Regions from separate parts of the Geovibrio thiophilus genome, predicted to be linked through region 2. Evidence: predicted binding sites of a transcription regulator. Region 2 holds the regulator's gene; the other holds the start of a gene.
What was found. Region 2 encodes HrcA, which represses chaperone genes, less so after heat shock. Its sites were predicted from a motif close to TNTTAGCACTCNNNNNNNNNGAGTGCTAANA; they were not measured.

Region 1: groES (co-chaperone GroES) is a predicted target of HrcA. The motif match lies at 1,890-1,920, and genes of this name have one in related genera.

Annotation. Positions count from the first base shown of each region.
Region 1 covers NZ_CP035108.1:2,899,340-2,902,759, forward strand. Annotated here, with positions in the region: gene EP073_RS13400 (N-acetylmuramoyl-L-alanine amidase) at 1-1,757, shown strand, start outside; gene groES (co-chaperone GroES) at 1,965-2,255, shown strand; gene groL (chaperonin GroEL) at 2,276-3,420, shown strand, end outside.
Region 2 covers NZ_CP035108.1:120,902-124,321, forward strand. Annotated here, with positions in the region: gene dnaK (molecular chaperone DnaK) at 1-154, opposite strand, end outside; gene grpE (nucleotide exchange factor GrpE) at 751-1,293, opposite strand; gene hrcA (heat-inducible transcriptional repressor HrcA) at 1,319-2,347, opposite strand; gene lpxC (UDP-3-O-acyl-N-acetylglucosamine deacetylase) at 2,840-3,420, opposite strand, start outside.

The DNA.
Region 1 (3,420 bases), 220 kb from region 2:
ACAAATATAACTCAGCAAAGAACGACCTCGCTTACATAGAGAAATCATCCAAAGTCACACGCAAATCATACGAAAATGTGGCGGATAGTTTTTTTCAGATATATTCCCAGCAGCCCTCGGGCGCTCTGGCTGACGATGCTCTGCACTATACTGCGCAGACCTACTACAGAAGCTACAAACGCTTCAATGTAAAAGACGACATGCTGAAAACCATCAGAAACCTCAATCTCCTTGCGATAAACTACAACACAAGGTTGGCATCCCTTGCGTATATTCAGCTTGCGGACATCTACATAGCAAGCAGAGACTACTCTTCGGCAAGGTTCACTCTGAACAAAATGCTCATCAAATTCCCGAAATCCGAAGATACTCCGGCGGCGAAAAAGAAGCTGGAGCAGATAAACGACCTCATAGCTGCGGCGGAAAGAAAAGAACGCTCACTGACCCCGCCCCCTGCTCCCCGCGCCTTGGCTTCCCTGCCGGAGGAGAATCTGCCTCCCGCAGTGCCTGAGCTTAAGCCTGATCCCGCTTCAGCGGCGAATGCTGCTGAGCCTGCGGTTAAAAGCACGGACAGCTTCTACGCAGATCAGGTTGCGTCCGATATTAAAACCGGCGAAAACTACTACGGTGTGAAAGCCGGCGGAACCAGCGACAAGGTGGTTAAAAGCATACGCCATTTCGCCGCCAGCGATTATACAAGGGTGGTAATCGACCTCAACAAGCCCACCGAATTCATGAAGCACTGGCTCAGGGAAAACCCTGAATTCAATAAACCGCCGAGGCTGTTTATCGACCTCCAGACAGATTCCATCGACTCCTCAATACCCAAGGAAATTGATATTAAGGACGGTCTGCTCCGCTCGGTGCGCTGGGCTCCGAACCGCCCGGGTGTAACACGCATAGTTCTGGACAGTGACAATGTTAAGGACTTCACCGTATTTGCCATGAGCAACCCCGACAGAATAGTAATAGACGTAAGCAATCAGGGTATAGATAATAAACAGCCGGAAACACTGAAAACGGCGGAGAGAAACATAACCAACGACAGGGATCTCTCAAAAGCGACTTTGGCAAGCGTTTTCGGTCTTAAGGTGCGCCGCATAGTAATAGATGCCGGACACGGCGGAAAAGACCCCGGCGCCTCATACTACGGGCTTAAGGAAAAGGATATTGTTCTTGATATAGCCCTTGAGCTTGAGAAGCTGTTCAAGCAGAACACCGATCTTGACGTTCACCTTACAAGAAGAACGGATGTGTTCATCCCCCTTGAGGAGAGAACCGCAATAGCAAACAGACTCAAGGCGGATATTTTCGTATCTGTTCACGTCAACGCCAGCAGAAACAAAAACAGCAGCGGGCTTGAAACCTTCGTGCTTAACGTAACCAAGGATCAGTCGGCTCTGGAAGTAGCGGCGGCGGAAAACATGGCAACGGAAAAATCCATGAGTGATCTTCAGGGAATCCTCAAAGATATAATGCTGAACTCCAAGCTTGAGGAATCGCTCCTTCTCGCAGCCAAGGCTCAGGAATCCCTTACCCAGTCGGTATACGGAACAGCGAACCACAGGAATAACAGAGGAGTCAAGCAGGCTCCGTTCTACGTGCTCGTGGGCGCTAAAATGCCTTCCATACTGGTGGAGGCGGGATTTGTTTCAAACAGAGTTGAGGCGGACATGCTGAAAAGCAACGCACACAGAAAGAAAATCGCCTACGGTATTTTTCAGGGTCTGCAAAATTATATAGAACTGCATAAATAATGACAGACAGCGCAGCCGTGCCCGCAGCGGCTGTGCTTTCCTTTTTATCTGCCTTTACATACGCATAACTCTATTCATTTTTTCCTTTATTTTTCTCTTGATTTTTTTGCTCCCGATCTATAAAAATATCTTTGTTGGCACTCAACAAGCCAGAGTGCTAATAGTCTTAAATCAGGCAATTAAAACAAAAATATAAGGAGGAAGAAGATGGCACAGATTAAGCCGCTTCAGGACAGAGTTCTCGTTAAACGCTTCAAAGGCGAAGAGAAAACTGCCTCAGGAATCATCATTCCCGACAGTGCAAAGGAAAAACCCATGGAAGGCGAAGTTATCGCTACGGGCCCCGGCAAGTACCTTGACAACGGAAACAAGGTTGAGCTCACGGTTAAAGCGGGCGACAAGGTTCTGTTCAGCAAATATGCGGGAACAGAAGTTAAACTCGGCGATGAAGAGTACCTTATCATGCGTGAGGATGACATCCTCGGCATCCTTAACTAATTACGGAGGGGATTAATACTATGGCTAAGAAAATAGTTTTCGGCGAAGAGGCAAGACGCGCCATCGGACGCGGCGTAGACAAACTCGCAGACGCAGTTAAAGTTACACTCGGACCCAAAGGAAGAAACGTTGTAATAGAAAAAAAATTCGGCTCACCCCTTGTTACCAAGGATGGTGTTTCCGTCGCTAAAGAAATCGAGCTTGAAGACCCGCTTGAAAACCTCGGCGCGCAGATGGTTAAGGAAGTAGCTTCCAAAACTTCCGACATCGCAGGCGACGGTACAACAACAGCCACTGTTCTTGCTCAGGCTATCTACAGAGAAGGCATGAAAAACGTTGTGGCAGGCGCTAACCCCATGGAACTCAAAAGAGGTCTTGATAAAGCGGTTACGGCTGTTATCGGCGAGCTTAAAAAAATCTCCAAGCCCATAGCGGATAAAAAAGAGATAGAACAGGTCGGCACTATTTCCGCCAACAACGACAAAGAAATCGGCGGAATCATAGCTGAGGCTATGGAAAGAGTCGGCAAAGACGGCGTTATCACAATCGAAGAAAACAAATCAACAGACACGGTTCTTGATGTGGTTGAAGGCATGCAGTTCGACAGAGGCTACCTCTCTCCCTACTTCGTGACTAACCCTGAGAACATGGAAGCTTCTCTTGATAACCCCTACATACTTATATACGAGAAGAAAATCTCCAACATGAAAGAGATCCTTCCCGTTCTTGAGCAGCTTGCGAAACAGAACGCACCTTTCCTTATCATCGCTGAAGATGTTGAAGGCGAAGCCCTCGCGACACTTGTTGTAAACAAGCTCCGCGGCACACTTAACTGCTGCGCAGTTAAGGCTCCCGGCTTCGGCGACAGAAGAAAGGAAATGCTGAAAGACATCGCTGTTCTTACTGGCGGTCAGGTTATCAGCGAAGACCTCGGTATTAAAATCGACACTGTTACACTCGCTGACCTCGGACGCGCTAAAAAAATCGTTATCGACAAAGAGAACACCACAATCGTTGAAGGCGCCGGCAAAACTGAAGACATTCATGCGCGTGTCAACCAGATCAAAAAACAGTCCGAAGACACCACAAGCGACTACGACAGAGAAAAACTTCAGGAAAGACTTGCTAAGCTCATCGGCGGCGTGGCGGTTATCAAAGTGGGCGC
Region 2 (3,420 bases):
GAAGACCCACAAGCCTGTCCGAATCCGTAAACGCCACTACTGAGGGGGTTGTGTTCATGCCTTCCGCATTGGCGATAACTTTCGGCTGGCCGCCTTCCATTATGGCTACAACTGAGTTCGTCGTACCAAGGTCTATACCGATTACTTTACTCATAAAATGCCTCCTGAATATATCTTTTTCTTTTTAAATCCGTTCTTATCACCGTAATCTGAATGTCCTGTCAGATTACGGTACACGCGTCTGTCTTATTTATTGGTTCAAAAAAGACGCGTCCTGCGCTTTTTTTCACTCGCAGCCTGCGGAGTAAAACTCCTTGCTGCTCTCGTTACGTTTGCGCTGCTCGCATTCGCTGTGCTGCGCACTCCACGCACCCATCCATGGGTGTGCTCTCGTTATATTGCACGCATCTGTCTTATTTTGGTTCAAAAAAGACGCGTCCTGCGCTTTTTTTCACTCGCAGCCTGCGGAGTAAAACTCCTTGCCGCTCTCGTTACGTTTGCGCTGCTCGCATTCGCTGTGCTGCGCACTCCACGCACCCATCCATGGGTGTGCTCTCGTTATATTGCACGCATCTGTCTTATTTTGGTTCAAAAAAGACGCGTCCTGCGCTTCATACCATAACAAATTTGGTTTCTTTGGAAAGAGTCTGAGAAAACCTTTCTTTACCATAAAAGAAAGGTTTTTTCAGTTTATTTAAAAATATACCCCTCTTTAAAAAAACCGAATTTGCACCGAACTCTGATTTGTTATTACTTCTTATTTACCTTTACTTTAGCCGGACGTATCACTCTGCCGTTGAGAGTGTAGCCGTTTTGCAGAATCATGGTTACGCAGTTGTTGCCGTATTCATCCGTATTATCCAGCATAAGCGCTTCATGAAAAGCGGGATCAAATTCTGCCCCTACTTCCAGCATGATTTTCTCAAGCCCGTTTTTGCCGAGAGTCTCAAGCATCTGTTTCAAAGTGAGATCAACTCCCTGCTTCAGAGGGCTATCTTCTTCGGCATGAGCAAGAGCCATCTCAAGGTTGTCCAGCACGGGGAGCAGCCCTTCAAGAATCCGTGTGCCGGCGAATTTTATTCTGTCCTCTGCCTCTTTCGACATACGCTTGCGGAAGTTGTCTGCGTCTGCCACAGCCCTGAGGGCGTCATTCTTAGCCTCTTCCGCCTGCCTTATCAGCGCTTCGTTCTCTTCCTTCAGAAGCTCAAGCTCGCTTTTTTCCGCTGCGGGTATCTCTTCCGCGCAGATTTCGGCTTCCTGTTCATCCAAAGTCTTTTTCTCGTCCGAATTCATCTATATCCTCATTGTCGTTTATTACTTATTCGGAAAGCCTGTTGAGCATCTTGGTTATTATGTCCGACGTACAGTCAACTATAGACACAACCTTCGGGTAGCTCATCCTCTTGGGACCGATGATGCCGAGGCTGCCCACTATTTTGCCGCCTCTGGAATAGGTTTTGGAGACAAGACCGAGTTCGTTTATCTCCTCCTTGCCTATCTCTGAGCCGACAAAGATCTGAACTCCGCTTTCTGTCATGCACTTGTCCAGTATCTCGCTGATGAAATGTTTTTCCTCAAATATTCTGTATATCTCTTTTATCTTCTGCACGTCTTTGAACTCCGGCATATCCAGAACATTTGAGGTTCCCTCCAGATATATTTCATGACCGAAATTTTCCACGGCAAAAACCCTCTCGCCGAGGGTATACGCTCTTTCAAAAAGCCTGTCGAGATGCTCCTTTCTGTCCTCCATCTCGCTGAGGATGTGTGCTTTTATCTCTCCCAGAGATTTATCGCCGAAATGCTCGTTAAGATAGTTGCTGACCCTTGTGAGGTCGCTTTTATCCACCGGCTTTTCGGTTTCCAGCATGAGGTTGTGCACAATGCCGGACTTGGTGACAATCACCGCCAGCACCGTATATGCGTTAAACTGTAAGAATTCTATATGCTTCAGGTGCATTGTGTTCAGCTTGGGCGCAACAACAAAGCCCACGGCATTTGTGAGGGAGCCCATTTTACGGCTGAAATGCTGTAAGAAACTGTTAACGCTGGTGGTTTGGCAGCCTTCCTGAAGTGAGGAGATTATGTCATTGTCCGGTGAGCCGAAAACCACCAGCCTGTCTATATAATAGCGGTACCCGTTATCAGAGGGGATGCGCCCTGCGGAGGTGTGCGGCTGGGTGAGGTATCCCTTCTCTTCGAGATCGCTCATTATGTTGCGTATGGAGGCGGCACTCAGTTGGAGGGGTCCGCTTTTTGAGATATAGCGGGAGCCCACAGGCTCGCTGGTTTTTATGTATTCCTCAACTATAATTCTGAGAACCGACTCTTCCCTTTCGTTCAGCATTTTTGTTTTTTTACCTGCTTTATCAATGTCCGGCGCTTGCTGTTAGCACTCAATGCTAAAGAGTGCTAAATAAAGAATAAGAGTTGAGCTTCTCACTGTCAAGCAGTTTTTTAAGCTATACGCATAAGGAGTTTAAGCTGCGGAGAAAATGGCGTTTCGTGATTACGCGGGAAGGTAATATCAGCCAGATGCGGTTAAATGCAGGAAACGGGACTGCCGCGTCGCCTTGCTCCTCGCAGTGACGCTGAAAACAAAAACGCTCCCAAGGATGGGAGCGCACCGTGCGTAGTGAAGCCGCATTTCATGCGGCGCGAACGTGTATACGCCCCTGAAAACAAAAACGCTCCCAAGGATGGGAGCCCGCCGTGCGTAGTGAAGCCGCATTTCATGCGGCGCGAACGTGTATGCCAAATTCCCATGGATGGAGAATTTGGCATTGTTAAGTCGAGATTCCCCCCGAAAGCAGCCGACCGACTGCTTTCGGGTGATCTCTTAAATCCCCTGTGGTTTCAGTTCAAGCAGCGAACCGAATGCCGGAGTCTCCGGCTGTTCTATTATGGAATAGCAGTTAGTAGATTCAAGCAGTGTTCTTGCGAAAATATTATTGAGCATATGTCCTGATTTGTATGCCCTTACGTGACCGTAGAACCTGTAGCCTATAAGGGATATATCTCCGAGGAGATCGAGAATTTTGTGGCGCACGAACTCATCATCATACCTGAGACCTTCAGCGTTGAGAACTCCGCTTCCGTCAACAACGACAGCGTTTTCAAGGCTGCCGCCTTTGGCAAGCCCCATGGCGTGGAGAGCGTCAACATCCTTTTTGAAGCCGAAGGTTCTCGCCCTTGAAACATCCTCAATGAAGCCGCCGTCGGAGAAGTTAAAGTATGCCTTCTGCTCCTGCACGAAGTTATCGTCAAATGAGATGCCGAAAGTTACCTTAAAAAAGCGTGAGGGGATAAGCTCTATCCATTTGTCGCCTTTTTCGATGATGATTCTCTTTTTAAACTTGAGGTATTTCCTCTTTATATTGAGTTCTTTAATTCCTGCTTCTTTTATCATGCCGACGAAAG